4 regions of the Aeromicrobium sp. NPDC092404 genome follow, and region 4 is predicted to be linked to each of the others. Evidence: riboswitches for the same ligand, from Rfam matches in the RefSeq annotation. Region 4 holds a riboswitch; each other region holds the start of a gene.
The links. A riboswitch is a leader RNA that binds a small molecule or an ion and turns the genes downstream of it on or off. The one in region 4 is predicted to bind cobalamin.
Positions count from the first base shown of each region.

Region 1: another riboswitch for cobalamin. It lies ahead of AB0N22_RS11170 (CbtB domain-containing protein); the one in region 4 lies ahead of AB0N22_RS10255 (ABC transporter substrate-binding protein).
Region 2: another riboswitch for cobalamin. It lies ahead of AB0N22_RS11145 (magnesium chelatase subunit D family protein); the one in region 4 lies ahead of AB0N22_RS10255 (ABC transporter substrate-binding protein).
Region 3: another riboswitch for cobalamin. It lies ahead of cobN (cobaltochelatase subunit CobN); the one in region 4 lies ahead of AB0N22_RS10255 (ABC transporter substrate-binding protein).

Region 1 is NZ_JBFBFI010000002.1:158,892-163,096, reverse strand. It holds gene cobT (nicotinate-nucleotide--dimethylbenzimidazole phosphoribosyltransferase) at 1-829, opposite strand, end outside; gene AB0N22_RS11175 (CbtA family protein) at 841-1,656, opposite strand; gene AB0N22_RS11170 (CbtB domain-containing protein) at 1,722-1,934, opposite strand; adenosylcobalamin (AdoCbl) riboswitch at 1,979-2,062, opposite strand; gene AB0N22_RS11165 (phosphoglycerate mutase family protein) at 2,073-2,528, opposite strand; gene cobA (uroporphyrinogen-III C-methyltransferase) at 2,525-3,514, opposite strand; gene AB0N22_RS11155 (cobyrinate a,c-diamide synthase) at 3,505-4,205, opposite strand, start outside.
Region 2 is NZ_JBFBFI010000002.1:152,565-156,769, reverse strand. It holds gene cobO (cob(I)yrinic acid a,c-diamide adenosyltransferase) at 1-239, opposite strand, end outside; gene AB0N22_RS11145 (magnesium chelatase subunit D family protein) at 239-2,296, opposite strand; cobalamin riboswitch at 2,342-2,474, opposite strand; gene cbiE (precorrin-6y C5,15-methyltransferase (decarboxylating) subunit CbiE) at 2,548-3,762, shown strand; gene cobM (precorrin-4 C(11)-methyltransferase) at 3,759-4,205, shown strand, end outside.
Region 3 is NZ_JBFBFI010000002.1:145,412-149,616, reverse strand. It holds gene AB0N22_RS11115 (nitrite reductase) at 1-630, opposite strand, end outside; gene AB0N22_RS11110 ((2Fe-2S)-binding protein) at 674-1,396, opposite strand; gene AB0N22_RS11105 (ribonuclease H) at 1,396-1,938, opposite strand; cobalamin riboswitch at 1,954-2,079, shown strand; gene cobN (cobaltochelatase subunit CobN) at 2,105-4,205, shown strand, end outside.
Region 4 is NZ_JBFBFI010000001.1:2,020,915-2,025,119, reverse strand. It holds gene AB0N22_RS10270 (class I SAM-dependent methyltransferase) at 1-154, shown strand, start outside; gene AB0N22_RS10265 (molybdopterin-dependent oxidoreductase) at 151-1,317, shown strand; gene AB0N22_RS10260 (hypothetical protein) at 1,314-1,751, shown strand; cobalamin riboswitch at 1,788-1,969, shown strand; gene AB0N22_RS10255 (ABC transporter substrate-binding protein) at 2,032-3,030, shown strand; gene AB0N22_RS10250 (iron chelate uptake ABC transporter family permease subunit) at 3,030-4,091, shown strand; gene AB0N22_RS10245 (ABC transporter ATP-binding protein) at 4,088-4,205, shown strand, end outside.

The DNA.
Region 1 (4,205 bases), on a different contig from region 4:
CGAGTCGGTCGGCCATGACGGCCGAGGCCACCGAGATGATTCCGTCGAGGAGCACCGGCACGCCGGCGCGCGCCGCCGCGGCCATGAAGCCGGCCGCTGCTGCCAGGTCGGCACTGCCCAGCGCGGTGAGCGTCTCGACCGGATCGGCCGTACGCTCGCCGGCTCGGTCGAGGGCCTGCTGGACGACGTTCATCTTGTGTACGAGGCCGGGCTCGTCGATGCCGGTGCCGCGGCCGGTGACCTCGGTGGCCGGCAGGCCCAGCGAGGCGGCGACGAGGGCCGCAGCCGGGGTAGTGTTGCCGATGCCCATGTCGCCGCTGATCAACAGCTGGGCGCCCGCCGCGATCTCCTCGGCCGCGACCGTCTCACCCGCGGCGATGGCCTGCAGGGTCTCGTCGGTCGTCAGGGCGTCCTCGAGATGGATCGCACCGCTGCCGCGGCGCACCTTGAACGCGGTGACCTCGGGTGCCACGCCCTCGAGGTCGTCGTCGACGCCGAGATCGAGCACGCGCACGGACACGCCGTGCTGGGCCGCTAGCACGGATACGCCCGCCTTGCCCATGAGGAACGTCCGGACCATGGCCGGCGTGATCGTCTTGGGGAACGCGGAGACCCCGTGGTCGGAGACGCCGTGGTCGCCGGCGAAGATCACGGCACGCACGCGCTCGACCGGCGCCGGCGGGACGACGCCCTGCGTCGCGGCGACCCACACGCCGAGGTCACCCAGCCGGCCCAGGGCGCCGGGTGGCGTGGCCAGACCGGAGAGCCGCTCGGCGGCCGCCGCCCGGACGTCCGGCGACGGCGCAGCGACCGGCTCGTACGCCTTCACGCGTTGCCCGCTCACAGGCTGGCCGCCAGGTCGCGGCGGGCCTGGGTCGCGGACTCCTCGGCGTACAGCTTGCCGATCAGTCCGGTGAGCACGATGCCGATGACGCCCCACAGCGTCGCGAGGGTCATGAGCGAGCCGCGGCGGAAGTACCAGAGCGTGTCGGCGGGGAAGTCGCCGATCTCGTTGACGGTCGGCATCAACGCGGCCGCGAGGACCGCGACCGCGAGGTAGGCCCCAGCGCTCACGAGCACGGCGGTGTAGGTGCCGACGCGTTCGAGGATCGCCCGGAACAGCAGGACCGCGGCGATCATCGCGACGACCGAGATCGCGAGCATCACGAAGTACTGCGTCGTGCGGGCACCGATCGTGTCGGCGTCGCCCACGGCCGGCGGGGTGGCGGGGTACTTGATGAACGGCACCAGTGCCACCGAGACGAACCCGAGGGCGGCGACGAGCGCGGTCGACTGGCTCGGCCGCAGGCGACCGATGCGACCGAGGGCGAAGGCGGCGGCCAGGGCCGTGATGCCGCCGAGGGCGATGCCGGTCGACACGGTGGCGGTCAGCAACCCCCACGTCGACTGGTTCTCGCGGGACACCTCGGTGCCGCCGTCCTCGCCGTGCGAGTGCGTCGCGGCTGCGTCGTCGTGCGAGTGTTCGTTGCCGTCGCCGTGGGAGTGCGCCGTCGTGCCGGCATCCTCGCCCTTGGCCTCGACCGCGATGGCCGCGTCGACCGAGGGCTCACCGGCAAGGTAGGCGACGGCGAACGTCAGGAGGCCGGCGATCAGACCGGCGAGGAGTCCTCGGACGAGGAAGTTGCGGGGGGTCATGTCAGTCCGTTCAGGTACGCCGAAGAGGCCGGACCGCACTGGCGGGTCCGGCTGGTTCGGTCAGGTCAGTGGCAGGGGAACCCGAGCAGGTGGCGTCCATCGTGGACCCACTCGTGGATGGCCGTGCCGGCCGGGATCGAGACCGCGCCCTGGTCGGCGCTGATGAAGAACAGGACGAACGTCCCGAGGAGGCCGAAGAACAGCGCCCAGGGGGCGAGCTCGCGCAGGGGGATCGACGGGATCTCGATCTCGGGTGTGGCGGTGGTGGCCTGTGACATGAATTCTCCTGACGGGATGATTGCGTCCCTGGATGGATGAACGTCCGAGGCCTTGGGTCTGGCTCCACCCGCAGGGGTGTCACAGTAGCGCGACTGCGCCGGAGTTCCACCGGCTTCCTTGGCCTCGGTGAAGTCATCCTAGGGCATCGCCACGGCGACCTGTCGAGTGTCGGGATCGACTTCGGTGACGGACCCGTTGGTCGGCAGCGACGGCAGTCGGCCGGTGAGGAGCTCGACGGCGTACCCGATGGTGTCGCCGTGGCTCACCGCCACCGTGAGGGCGCCGTCGTCGACCGCGAGGAGGCTCCGGATGCGGGACTGGACATCCGCCTTGGCCTCGTCGAGCCCCTTCTCCAGGAGCAGCGGCTCCTCGACCACGACCAGTCCGAGACGCGCAGCGATGATGTCGGCGGTCTGCCGGGCCCGGACGGCCGGAGAGCTCAGCAGTCGTACGACACCCCGGTCGGCGAGCAGCTCGGCCGTCAGCGCCGCCTGCTCGCGACCCAGGTCGGTCAGGGGCGGGCTGAGCTCGTGGCCCTGCATGCGCTCGATGGCGTTCCACGTCGACTGCCCGTGGCGCACCCAGAGGATCACGCCGGTGAGCCGTTCAGGCCCGGGATGTCGGCGACGTCCCCGATGACGGCGACCGCAGGAGCGCCGAGGCCGGCCGCTGCCTCGCCGATCGTCGCCAGCGTCGCGCGCACGACTTGCTGGCTCGGCATCGCACCGTCGGCGATCACAGCGGCAGGCGTCCGAGCCGGGAGCCCGCCGTCGGCCAGGGCCTCGCAGATCGCGCTCAGGGTGCGCACGCCCATCAGCACCACGATCGTCGTGCCCGCGGTCGCCAGGGCGGGGTAGTCGATCGTCGACTCGGGATGTCCGGGCGGCACGTGCCCCGAGATCACCGTGAACCCTTGCGTCAGGCCGCGGTGCGTGACGGGGATGCCGGCCAGCGCCGGCGCCGCGATGGCTGAGGTGACGCCCGGGACGACGCGCGTCTCGATGCCGGCGTGCAGGCAGGCCAGGAGCTCCTCGCTGCCGCGGCCGAAGACGAAGTTGTCGCCGCCCTTGAACCGGACGACGTTCTGGCCGGACTTCGCGTGCTCGACCAGCAGCTGGTTGATGTCGTCCTGGCTCGTCGACCGGCCACCGGGGATCTTGGCGACGTCGATGATCTCGGCGTCGGCGCGGGCCCAGGCGAGGGCGGCGAGCGGCGCTAGGCGGTCGGTGATGATGACGTCGGCGGACTCGATCGCCTCGCGACCGGCGACCGTGACGAGGCCGGGATCACCGGGGCCGCCACCGACGAGGGTCACGATGCCGGTGTCGAGGATGCGGTCGGGCCCGTGTTCATCGGCATGACCCGTGAGGACGACGCCGGCGGCGTGGACGTCGCTCATGGCAGCCTCGCGCCGGTGCCAGGTGATGAGTCCGCGGTCGGCGAGGTCCTCGATCGAGGCGGTCGCCTCCGGCGAGACGACCGTGACGTCGGCGCCGGCCGCGAGCAGCGCCGCGACCTGGCCGGCCGCGCGCGCGTCGCCGCCGATCACGAGGGCGGGAGTGCCCGGTGTCAGGTCCATGGCCCCTCGATCCGCAGCGTGGCGAGGAGCTTGCGGGTGGTGTCGGGCCGGCGCACGGCGATGCGTACCCAGGTGTCGTCGAGGCCCGGGAAGGTGTCGGCGCGGCGCACTGCATAGCCGGCGCTCCGCAGGCGGTCATGGGCGGTGCTGCCGACCTTGGCCAGGACGTAGGGCGCGGCGGCCGGGACGTGGTGGATGCCGAGCTCGGTCAGGCCGTCGGTCAGCACGCGGCGGTGCTGGCCGATGCGAGTCGTACGCTTCGCGGCCTCGGCGAGCGCCTCGGGCGTCGCGGTCGCGGTCATCGCGGCGATGGCTGCCGAGGAGACCGACCACGGCGCCTGGTGCCTCCTGAGCTCGTCGAGCAGCTGCGGCGAACCGAGGACGTAGCCCGCGCGGACGCCGGGGATCGACCACAGCTTGGTGAGGCTGCGGACGACCAGGAGACCCGGGTCGGTGATCGCGGCCAGGGAGTGCCGCTCGTCGGGCACCGAGTCCATGAACGCCTCGTCGACCACGACGACGCGGCCGGGCCGCACCAGCCGCCGCAGGGACTGCTCGGGGTGCAGGACGCTCGTGGGGTTCGTCGGGTTGCCGATCATGACGAGGTCGGCGTCGTCGGGCACCGTCGCGGGGTCGAGGACGAACCCGTCGGCGGCAGCCGTGACGACGTGCTCGGGGTGGTGCCCCGCGG
Region 2 (4,205 bases), on a different contig from region 4:
TCGTGCAGGGCACCGAGGCGCTCGAGCACCGTCTGCTCGCCGATGCGCCACTTGGCGGACTTGACGAACTGGAAGACGCCGACGTTCCAGCCCTGGTTCCACGACCGGATCGCGAGTCCGAACGCGGCGGTCGACTTGCCCTTGCCGTCACCGGTGTGGACCATCAGCAGCGGCCGGTTGCGGCGCTGCCTGGTCGTGAGGCCGTCATCGGGGACGGCGGTCGGCTGACCCTTGGGCATCAGGCGGCTCCCGTCTCGTGGAGGCCGGAGCGGACGACGTCGGTGAGGGCCGAGGCGCTGACCTCGCCGAGGGGGACGTACTCGGCCATGAGGTGGTCGGCGAGCTGGTGCGCCAGTCCCATGCGGAACTTCCCGGTCTCGCAGTCGATGACCAGGCTCGCCAGGCCGCTCGCGCCGAGGTGCCGGGCGACCTGGTGCGCGCGAGGCAGGGCATTGTCGCCGTACGTCGCCCGGCCGTCGGTGATGACGACGAGCAGGGGACGCCGACGGGGATCGCGTACGCGCTCGAGCCGCAGCACGTCGGCGGTCTTGAGCAGCGCCTCGGCCAACGGGGTGCGCCCGCCGGCGGGCAGCTCGGCCAGCCGGCTGGCGGCGATGTCGATCGAGCCGGTCGGCGGCAGGGCGAGCTCGGCGCCGTCGGCGCGGAACGTGATGAGGCCGACCTTGTCGCGCCGCTGGTAGGCGTCCACCAGCAGCGACAGGATCGCGGTCTTGACCTGCTCCATCCGCTTGCGGGCCGCCATCGAGCCCGAGGCGTCGACGCAGAACAGGATCAGGTTGGACTCGTGCCCCTCCTTGACCGCGAGGCGCAGGTCGTCGGCGCGGAACCGCAGGCTGTCGACGCGGCCGCGGGCGTGCTGGTGCGGTGCCGCCGCGCGGATCGTCTCCATGAGGTGGATCGACCCGCCCTGGCCCGTACGCCGCTGGGCGCCGATGCGCCGCCCGGTCTCGGTGATCGCACGCGAGCGCTTGCCGGACTCGCCGGCGCCGGTGCCGCCGACGGTGAACAGCTTGGGGCGATAGGGCTGCTGTGGAGCGGCGACGGTGACCTCGGACGTCCCGCCCGGCTGCTGCTCGGCCTGCTGCTGAGGCTCCTGCTGAGGTTCCCGCTGGGAGTGACGTTCGGGTCGCGGCTCGCCGTCGGAAGCGGACGAAACGTCACTCTCATCGTTGCCTGCGTCGGCGGGGGAGTCGGGCTCGGAGGTCTGGGACTCCTCCGTCGTCTGGCTCTCGTCGGTGCCGTCGCCCTCGGGCTCCGGCTCCGGCTCGTCGTCGCCGAGGATCTGGTCGAGCAGGTCCTCGTCGATGCCGGGCGCGTCGAAGGGGTTGCGCCGGCGACGATGCGGCAGGGCCAGCCGGGCCGCTGCGCGGATGTCCTCGCGCAGCACGCTCGTGCGTCCGTTCCACGCGGCGTGGGCGGCGGCGGCGCGGGCCGTGACGATGTCGGCGCGCATGCCGTCGACCTCGAACGCGGCGCACACCTCGGCGATCTTGAGCAGCGCCCAGTCGCTGAGGTCGACCTGGTCGACGAGCTTCTGCGCCGACTGGATGCGATCGGTCAGCGTGGCCTCGTCCTCGGCGAACCGGGCGGCAAAGGCGTCGGGATCCGTCTCGTACGCCAACCGGCGGCGTACGACCTCGACGCGCGTGGCCGGGTCGCGCGGAGCGGCGACCTCGACCGTGAGGCCGAAGCGGTCGAGCAGCTGCGGACGGAGCTCGCCCTCCTCGGGGTTCATCGTGCCGACGAGGACGAAGCGGGCGGCGTGCTCAACGGAGACGCCGTCGCGCTCGACCGTCGACCGGCCCATCGCGGCGGCGTCGAGCAGCAGGTCGACGAGGTGGTCGTGCAGGAGGTTGACCTCGTCGACGTAGAGGATGCCGCGGTGGGCGCGGGCGAGGAGCCCGGGCTCGTACTCGGTGACGCCGTCCGACAGGGCCTTCTCGAGGTGCAGCGAGCCGAGCACCCGGTCCTCCGTGGCGCCGACCGGCAGCTCGACGAGGCGTACGGGACGGGTCTCGACGTCGGCGTCGGGGGCGAAGGGGCCGTCGGGGGACAGCGGGCGGGACTCGAGCGGATCGGTCGAGAACCGGTCGCCGGCGATGACGTCGATCGGCGGCAGGACCGAGGCGAGGGCGCGGACCATCGTGGACTTGGCTGTGCCCTTCTCGCCGCGCACGAGCACGCCGCCGATCGCCGGGGAGATCGTCGAGAGGGTCAGGGCGAGCGCCATGTCGTCGGATCCGACCACGGCGCTGAAGGGGTAGTGCTGTGGCATATGGGGCTCCCGCTCGATCTGCCATCGATGACGGGCACGGTTGCGCCCGTCAGTCAGCCTCGAGGCCGGTCTTCGGACTTCCCAGGTCTGGCCTGGGTCACCGCAGCGGGCCCTGTGCCGGATTTGCACCGGCTTCCCGATTCTCCCCGTGAGGGGCACCTCGAGACTGTGATCGCAAGACTAACGCTTGTCGTCGTACGCCCATAGGTCGCCGGTGAGGACCGGACGCCTCAGCCGATATCGTCAGCCGCATGAGCACACGGGTCACGGTCGTCGGGATCGGCGCGGACGGCTGGACCGGACTGACGGCCCGGGCCAGGGACCTGGTCGAGGCGGCCGACGTCGTGCTGGGCGGTGAGCGGCACCTCGCGATGCTGCCCCCGGCGGAGCAGGTGCGACAGGCGTGGCCGTCACCGTTGCGCGAAGGCCTGCCGGCCCTGCTCGAGCAGCACGTCGGCAAGGGTGTGGTGGCTCTCGCCTCGGGCGATCCGCTGGTCTCCGGCATCGCGACGACGCTGGTCGACCTGCTCGGCAAGGACGCCGTCGAGGTGGTGCCCGCGCTGTCCTCCGTCGCCCTGGCCCGCGCCCGCATGCGCTGGTCGGCCGAGTCGACCGAGGTCGTGACGCTCGTGGGGCGGGACCCGCACCTCGTGGCCCGCTCGTTGGCGCCCGGTCTGCGGCTGCTCGTGCTGTCGTCGGACGGGTCGACTCCGGCCGAGGTCGCCGGGCTGCTCACGACCGCGGGCTACGGCGCGAGCCCCATGACCGTCCTGGCCGACCTGGGCTCGGAGAGCGAGTCGCGGACGGACGGGGTGGCCGCGTCATGGGGCGACCAGCCCGCACCCGACCTCAACGTCGTGGCGGTCGAGCTCGTGAGCTCCGGTGCGACCGTCCTCGGCTTCACCGCTGGGCTCCCCGAGGGGGCTTTCGACCACGACGGCCAGATCACCAAGCGGGACGTACGCGCGTCGGCGCTGGCCCGGCTCGCGCCCCTGCCGGGGCAGCTGCTCTGGGACGTCGGCGCCGGTGCCGGCTCCGTCGCGATCGAGTGGATGCGCGCCCACCCGACCTGCCGGTCGATCGCGATCGAGGCGCGCGAGGACCGCTCGGCGCGGATCGTCCGCAATGCCTCGATGCTGGGCGTGCCGTCGTTGGAGGTGCTGACCGGGCACGCTCCCGAGGCGCTCGGCGACCTGGAGGCACCGCACGCGATCTTCGTCGGTGGCGGCGCGACCGAGGACGGTGTGCTCGACGCGTGCTGGTCCGCGCTCCGGCCGGGCGGCCGTCTCGTCGTGCACGGTGTGACGCTCGAGACCGAGGCGGTGCTGGCCGTCCGATACGCGCGACTCGGCGGCGAGCTGACCCGCCTGCACGTCGAGCACGCAGCGCCGATCGGCACCTTCACCGGCTGGACCCCCGCTCGCGCCATCATGCAGTGGGCCGTGACCAAGGGCGACGCGGCATGACCGTCCACTTCGTCGGCGCCGGGCCGGGGGCGGCCGACCTCATCACCCTGCGCGCCGTCGCGCTCCTCAACGCCGCAGACGTGTGCGTCTACGCCGGCACCTACATCGACCACGCCGTGCTCGACCACTGTCCCGACGGCGCCCAGCTCGTCGACACGCAGGACCTCGACCTCGACCAGATCACCGCGCGCATCGTCGAGGCCCACGCCGCTGGGCTCGAGGTCGTACGTCTGTGCTCCGGCGACCCGTCGATCTACTCCGCGCTCCACGAGCAGACCAAGCGGCTCGAGTCCCACGGCGTGCCGTGGGACGTGACCCCGGGCGTGCCGGCGTACGCGGCAGCGGCAGCCCTGCTCGGTGCCGAGCTCACGGTGCCCGAGGTCGTGCAGTCGGTCGTGCTGACCCGCATGCAGGCGCGCTCGACCGCGATGCCCTCCGGCGAG
Region 3 (4,205 bases), on a different contig from region 4:
GTCGACGTGCCAGAGGGCGGTCTCGCCGTCACCTCGCGACGCGAGGAACGCCGCGGCGTACGACAGCAGGGCACCGGGCGCCTCGTCCAGCGGGACCAGCGGTCCCCAGTGGTGGGAACCGGCCCGCAGCTGGGCGGTCTCGGCGTCGACCGCCATCAGGCCGAGGTCGAGGGAGCGCGACGAGACGTCGCCGCGGCCGTCGTCGAGGACGAACAGGAAGCGGCCGGCCAGGGCGGCGAAGTCGGGCTCCGCGCACAGCAGGTGGTCGAGCGTGCGCGCCGTCTCGCGCAGGTCGGCTCGGCCCGCGACCCGACCCGTGAGCGGCGACACCATGATGTTGCGCACGAGCTCATGGCTCGGCGACGGCAGGAGGCCGCTCTCGGCGATCGCGTCCACGAGCACCGCCGGCACGCAGCCGTCGGAGTGGTCGATGCCGCGGAGCTGCAGGTTGGTCCGCTTGGTCAGCAGGATCGTGCCGTCGGCGTAGTCGGCGGCGATGCCGACCAGGTCACGCAGGGCTGAGGTCTGCAGCACGCCGCCGACGAGCCGGAGCCGGACGATCGCGCCGTCGCCCGCGATCCACGGGCGCAGGACCCCGGGGCACCGGTCGGGGTGGGAACGATTCGTCACCCCGTCATGGTGTCACGGCCGTGCCGGACGATCCTGCGGCCGGTCATGCCGGAGTCGGCGCCTCGTCGAGGACGCAGTCACCGCAGATCCCGGCGCCCGGGACGCGGTAGAACAGGCAGCACGAACGACGTACGAACGTGGGCCCCGTGAGGTCGCCGGTGCCGGTGAGGGTGCCGTGCTCCAGGAGCTGCGTCACGAGCTGCGTCGCGATCGCGGCACGATCCGGGCGGGCGGTCCGCAGCATCGCCAGTGCGCCGGCGAGGCTCGATGTGACATTGCCCCACAGGACCTGCGAGGAGATCCCGAACGTACGTCCGAACGCCTCGAGGACCGGGGCGACGAGGTCGACCAGCACGCGAGTGTCGAGGTCCTCGGCGAGATCGCCGGTCGCCCGCGAGCCGTCGGTCGCGGAGCGCGCCAGCGGCCACGGGCCGCCGGTCACCGGCTGCCACCACAACGCGTCGAGGTGCAGGTCGGGAACCCGGTCGGCGAGGGCGGCGGCGGCGAACGCGGGGGACACGAGCCGGGCGGCCAGACCGAGGAACACGATCGAGGCCGTCGCGCGCTCCTCGATCTCGTCGACCGGGACACGCGACCGTTCGGCCAGCATCGAGCGCGCCGTGGTCACGCGCTCGGCGAGCACGTCGGGCCGGTCGATCAGCTCGGTCAGCGGGCGCCAGCCGGCATCGGCGATCCAGCGGTCGAGGACGAAGAAGGGCCCGACCTCGGCGGCGAGGTCGAGGGCCATGTCGTCCTCGTCGGGCATCAGCCGTTGGTGCCGCTGGGCAGCCCTGTCGTACGCACCTCGGCGACGTCGCCTCGGGCCGCACGGGCCGAGGCCTGCCCGGCCAGCGCGTCGGCGGCCACGTTGAGGGGCCACACCGTGAGGTCGGTCAGGTGCGCCTTGACCTTCTGGAAGAACACGGGAGCGCCGGCGTCGCGGCGCGCCTGCATCAAGGCGTAGATCGCCTGGACGATCTCGACGTTGGCGACCGTCTCCTTCTTGGAGTTGCGCCACCCGTTGCGGGCCCACCCGCTGGCCCACGTCGTCGAGCAGCCGATCGTGTAGGACGAGTCGGCCTGGATCACGAGAGGGCGATCGGCGAAGTCGCGCAACGCGTTCTCGACGGCCAGCAGCTCCCCGATGTTGTTGGTGCCCTGCAGCAGCCCGCCGCACGCCGAGGCGCCGTCGTCCGCGACGTACGCCCAGCCGGTCGGACCCGGGTTGGTGACGCACGATCCGTCGGTGCCGACGACGATGGCGCTGGGCTGGCTGAGGATGTCCGCGGCTGATCGGGTGAGAGTCACGTCGGCCAGTATGACTCCTGATCGGCCCGGTAGGCTGACGAGCACTTCCACGTCGCAGGAATCCGGTGCAACTCCGGAGCGGTTCCGCCACTGTGTCGCCGTCAGGCCAGCCAGACACTGGGCGTGGAGCAACCCACCAGACGGGGCGAGAACCCCGAGGAGGAACATGACGCGCATCGCGCTGTTGTCCACGTCCGACACCGACCTGCTGTCGGCCCGCGCGAGCGGGGCCGACTACACGTACGCCAACCCGGCCCGTCCGGGGCACCAGGAGATGGCGGCGGCGATCGAGTCGGCGGACCTCGTGGTCGCCCGCATCCTCGGGTCTCCGCAGGACCTGTGCGAGGGCTTCGAGCGCATCCGGGCGACCGGCAAGCCGATGGTCGTCCTGGGCGGCGAGCAGACCCCCAACGCCGAGCTCATGGAGCAGTCGACGGTGCCGATCGGCATCTGCGCCGACGCCCACGTCTACCTCGCCGAGGGCGGCCCGGCCAACCTCGCCCAGCTGCACGCGTTCCTCTCCGACACCGTCCTGCTGACGGGAGAGGGCTTCGAGCCGCCCGCCGTCCTGCCCGAGTTCGGGGTCGTGCCCCGGAGCTCGGAGGGCTTGGACACGTCTGGAAAGTCTCCCGAGCCCCACTCACGCAAGGCGAGAGTCGGCGTCTTGTACTACCGGGCGCACGAGGCATCCGGGAACAGCGCGTTCGCGCACCAGCTCGCCGACGCGATCGACGCGACCGGTCAGGCGTACGGCGTGCCGATCTTCTCGTCCTCGCTCCGGGCTGCGCCGGACGAGCTGTTCACCGAGCTCGGCACCCTCGACGCGCTGGTCGTCACGGTGCTGGCGGCCGGCGGCACCAAGCCCGGCACCGTCAGCGCCGGCGGTGACGACGAGTCGTGGGACGTCGAGCGCATGAAGGCCCTCGACATCCCGATCCTGCAGGGCCTGTGCCTGACGTCGAGCCGGGAGGACTGGGCGGCCTCCGACGATGGTGTCACCCCGCTCGACTCGGCCAACCAGATCGCGATCCCCGAGTTCGACGGCCGCATCATCACCGCGCCGTTCTCGTTCAAGGAGATCGACGAGGACGGCCTGCCGCGCTACGTCGCCGACCCCGAGCGCTGTGCCCGCGTCGCCGGCATCGCGGTCGCCCACGCGCGACTGCGCCACGTCGCGCCCGCGGATCGCAAGATCGTGCTGATGCTGTCGGCGTACCCGACCAAGCACAGCCGGGTCGGCAACGCCGTCGGCCTCGACACCCCGGTGTCGACGATCCGCCTGCTGCGCGAGATGCGCGACGCCGGCTACGACCTCGGCGCGCCCGGAGAGGTCCCCGGCCTGGAGCTGGACGACCTGACCGAGGCCGGCGACGCCCTGATCCACGCCCTCATCGCCGCCGGTGGCCAGGACGAGGAGTGGCTCACCCAGGTGCAGCTGACCGAGAGCCACGTCCGCATCCCGGCAGCGCAGTACGCAGGCTGGTTCGAGGGCTTCCACCCCGACCTGCGCGAGGCGATGCTCGAGGCGTGGGGCCCGGCGCCCGGCAAGCTGTTCGTCAACGACGACCAGGAGATCGTGCTGGCCACGATCCGGGCCGGCAACGTCGTGCTGATGATCCAGCCGCCTCGTGGCTACGGCGAGAACCCCGTCGCGATCTACCACGATCCCGACATGGCGCCGTCGCACCACTACCTGGCCGCCTACCGGTGGGTCGAGCAGGAGTTCGGCGCTCACGCGGTCGTCCATCTCGGCAAGCACGGGTCCATGGAGTGGTTGCCGGGCAAGAACGCCGCGCTCTCCGCGGCCTGCGGCACCGATGCCGCGATCGGCAACCTGCCGCTGATCTATCCGTTCCTCGTCAACGACCCGGGTGAGGGCGCGCAGGCCAAGCGTCGGGCCCACGCCACGATCGTCGACCACCTGATCCCGCCGATGGCGCGCGCGGAGTCATACGGCGACATCGCCAAGCTGGAGCAGCTGCTCGACGAGTACGCCAACATCGCGGCGATGGACCCGGCCAAGCTCCCGGCGATCCGGTCGCAGATCTGGACCCACATGCGGGCCGCGGAGATGCACCGCGACCTCGGCCTCGACGACATCCCGGACGAGGACGACTTCGACGACTTCATCTTCAACGTCGACGGGTGGCTGTGCGAGATCAAGGACGCGCAGATCCGCGACGGCCTGCACGTGCTGGGCCAGGCGCCGTCGGGTGAGGCGCGGGTCAACCTCGTGCTGTCGATCCTGCGGGCCAGCCAGATCTGGG
Region 4 (4,205 bases):
CCGGCTGAGGGTCGGCGGTCGGTTGTCGGCCCATTTCGAGTGGGCCGTGGTCGGCCTCGACGCGATCGATGACGTCGCCCGGCGGGCCGGTCTGCGCGTCGTCGCGACCCACGCCGTCGGTGGCAGGCACACTGCACGTATGGAACGTTCATGAGGCTCCCTCGGGTCGAGGACATCGAGAAGCGCCTGCCGCGGCCCGAGGACTTCACTGCCAGGTCACGGGGCCCGGCGACGACGGCCCGCGTGGGCAGCGCGCTGGGCATCGCGTTCGGCATCTGCTTCCTGACCGGCCTGTGGAGCCACGCCCAGTACACGACCCCCGGCTGGCTGCCGATCGGGCCCGATCCGGCCTGGCTCTATCGCGTCACGCAGGGGACCCACGTGGCGACCGGCATCGCCTCCGTCCCGCTGCTGCTGGTCAAGCTGTGGTCGGTCTACCCGCGGTTCTTCATCCGCCCACCCCGAGCGCGCCGCGACCGGCTCGTCGACGTCCTCGAACGTGCCTCGATCGGCGTGCTGGTCGCGGCGGCGATCTTCATGCTCACGAGCGGGCTGCTCAACGTCGTCCAGTGGTATCCGTGGGAGTTCAGCTTCCGGCGGACGCACGAGGCCGTCGCCTGGGTCGCGATCGGGGCGCTCCTCGTGCACATCGCGGTCAAGCTCCCGGTCATCCGCGAGGGTCTGGGCGCCTCGGTCGAGGACGAGGCGACGGTCGACGCCGAGGGGCCGAGCCGCCGCGCTGTGCTGCGCGGCGTGACGGTTGCGTCGGGTGTTGCCCTGGTGCTGACGGTCGGGCAGACCGTGCCGCTGTTGCGCCGGATCTCGGTCTTCGGAGTCCGCGACGGTGACGGGCCCCAGGGCCTGCCGGTCAACCGGACGGCGCGCGCAGCCGGTGCCACCCGGGCTGCCAGCGACCCGGCATTCACCCTCAAACTCAAGGCCGGCGGCCGCATCGTGTCGGTCACCCGCGACGAGCTCGCCAAGCTGCCTCAACGTACGCACAGGCTGCCGATCGCGTGTGTCGAGGGGTGGAGCCGCAATGCGGTGTGGACGGGTGTCTCGGTCCAGGACCTCGTCGCGCTCGTCGGTGCCCCGTCCGGGTCGACGGTCACCGTGCGGTCGATGCAGACCCGCGGTGCGTTCCGCACGTCGGAGCTGCCGGGCAACTTCGTGGACGACCCGCGAACGTTGCTGGCCCTCGAGCTCAACGGCGAACCGCTCAGCCTCGACCACGGCTACCCGTGCCGCATCATCGCGCCCAACCGACCCGGAGTCCTGCAGACGAAATGGGTCCGAGAGCTCGAGGTGCGGACATGAGGGCGGTGCGGCTGCTGCTGGTGCTCGTCGGGGTGGGCTTCGGACTCTGGGGAGTCTGGCTCATGCGGGACTTCACCTCGGATCAGCTGATCTCGATGGGCACCTGGCTCGTCGGCGGCGTGATCCTCCACGACGCCGTCATCGCCCCGGTGACGGTGCTGCTCGGCGTTGTCGCGGCCCGGGTGCTGCCGGGACGGACCTACGCCGTGGCGGCCATCGCGTTCCTCGTCTGGGCGACCCTGACGGTGACGGTCGCCAACGTGCTGTCGGGTCAGGGCGGCAAGCCTGACAACGACACGGTGCTCAACCGGCCGTACGGGCTCAGCTGGCTCATCCTCACGGCCGTCGTCGTGATCGCGGCACTCGGGATGGCCCGCTTCCGGCCCAAGACCCCGCACACGTCGGCTGCCGAGGGCAGCCCGACGAACGGCTGACCAGGATCCCGTCGAGCAGGTGCGCTCGCCACCGGCTGCTAGATTGCGACTGCCAGTCAACTCAGCGATGAGCCAGGGAACCCGGTGTGAATCCGGGACTGACGCGCAGCGGTGAGGGTGACGGGCGGAGCACGAGGCCACTGGACCGAAGGGTCTGGGAAGGCGCGCCGTCCGGTTGATCCCGAGTCCGAAGACCTGCTGGCCGCAGACGTCGCGTCTGTGCCATCCACCCACCAGGCTTCGCGCAAGAGCCTCCGGACTCGGAAGAGAACCCCGTTTGATGTCGACCTCTCGTCGTACGTTCCTGACCCCTGCCCTCGTGTCGCTCGCGGCACTCGTCCTGGCGGCGTGCGGCGGGCCGCCTGAGTCGGACGCGGCTGCCGCGCCCGGCTCAGCCGACTACCCGGTCGAGGCCACGAGCTGCGGGTTCACCTCGACGATCGAGCAGAAGCCGTCTCGGGTCGTCACCATGAACCAGGGCGCGACCGAGCTCGTGCTCGCTCTCGGCGCCGAGGACCAGCTCGTCGGGACGGCCTATCTCGACGACCAGGTGCCCGCGAAGTGGGCGAAGGCGTACGAGTCGGTCCCCGTGCTCTCGAAGGAGTACCCGGACCACGAGACCCTCCTGACGGCGGAGCCCGACTTCGTCTACGGGTCGTACTCGAGCGCGTTCGAGCGGAAGAACGCCGGGACGCCCACCGACCTCCAGGAGCTCGGCATCGGCTCGTACACGTCGCCTTTCGGCTGTGGTGAGAACGAGCCGAGTGTCGACGTGTCGTTCGAGTCCGTGTGGGACGAGGTCGAGGTCGTGGCGGACGTCCTGGGTGTGCCTGACCGAGCAGCGAAGATCCGCTCGGACCAGAGGAGCGCGCTCGCCGCGCTCGCCCAGCAGGACGTGGGCGCCGGCACCACGGTCTTCTGGTTCGACTCCGGCGACAAGGCGGCGTTCGCCGGCACGGGCGAGGGCGGCCCGCAGCTGATCCTCGACGCGGTCGGCGCGACCAACGTCTTCGCCGACGTCGAGGGTGGCTGGGCGGACGTGAGCTGGGAGCGCGTCGTCAAGGCCGACCCCGACGTCATCGTGCTGGCCGACGCCGACTGGTCGTCGGCCGACGACAAGATCGCGCTGCTGAAGAAGGACCCTGCGCTGCGTGACCTGAAGGCGGTACGTGACGAGCAGTTCGTGGTCCTGCCGTTCTCCGAGACGACCCCCGGCGTACGTCTGGCGGACGGCGCGCGTGCCGTCGCTGCCGGGCTCGCCGAGCTCGGGCGCGGCTGATGCACCAGCAGCAGACCGCGGTCGTGAGCCGGGGGACCGCCGGCACCGCGGCTCCGTTCGCGCTCCTGACCCTCCTCCTGCTCGTCACGATGATCGTCGCGCTCGGCATCGGCTCGGTGTCGATCCCGATCAGCACCGTGACCGACGTCGTGCTGCAGCGGCTCGGCGCCGGTGTCGACGCGTCGCTCCTGGACGACCAGATCGTCTGGCAGCTCCGCATGCCCCGGGTCCTCGCCGCCGCGGCCACCGGCGCCGGCCTGGCGATCTGCGGCGCCGTCCTGCAGTCCCTGACCCGCAACGACCTGGCCGACCCCTATCTGCTGGGCATCTCGGGCGGGGCGACGGCGGGTGCGGTCAGCGTCATCGTGCTGGGCGTGAGCGTCGCGGGACTCGTCTCGGCGACGATGATCACCTTGGGTGCGTTCGCCGGAGCGCTCCTGGCGATGGTGCTCGTGCTGGCTCTGGCCACGGGTCGTTCCGGTGCGCTGCCCCCGTCACGCACGGTGCTGGCCGGCGTCGCGATCGGCCAGATCTGCGCCGCGTACACCTCGTTCGTGGTCATCATGAGCGGAGATCACGACGCGGCCCGCCGGGTGCTGAGCTGGACGCTCGGCTCGCTGGCCGGCATCCGGTGGGGATCGTCGCTGTTCCTGTGCTGTGTCGCCGGGCTCGCCGTCGTGCTGATCATGGCGTTCGCATCCGACCTGGATGCCTTCGCGTTCGGCGAGTCCTCGGCCGGATCGCTGGGGGTTTCCATCACGGCAACCCGTTGGACGTTGCTGATCGGCTCGGCACTCCTGACGGCGTCCCTCGTCGCGTTCACCGGCGCGATCGGCTTCGTGGGCCTGGTGGTGCCCCACGTCGTACGGCTGGTGTGGGGTCCGCTCCACCGGCGTCTCCTGCCGCTCAGCGCACTGCTCGGCGCGATCCTGCTCCTCTGGGCCGACACCATCGCCCGGTCGCTGGTGTCCGGCCAGGAGATCCCGATCGGTGTGGTGACCGCGGTGATCGGCGCGCCGGCCTTCGCCTGGCTGCTGCGACGAGAGGGAAGGGACGCATGAGGGTCGTCGTCGAAGGGATCGACTGGGGGGTCGAGGACCTCACGATCCTGCACGACGTGTCCGCGGAGTTCCCTGCCGGCAGCGTCACCGGCTTGATCGGGCCGAACGGGTCGG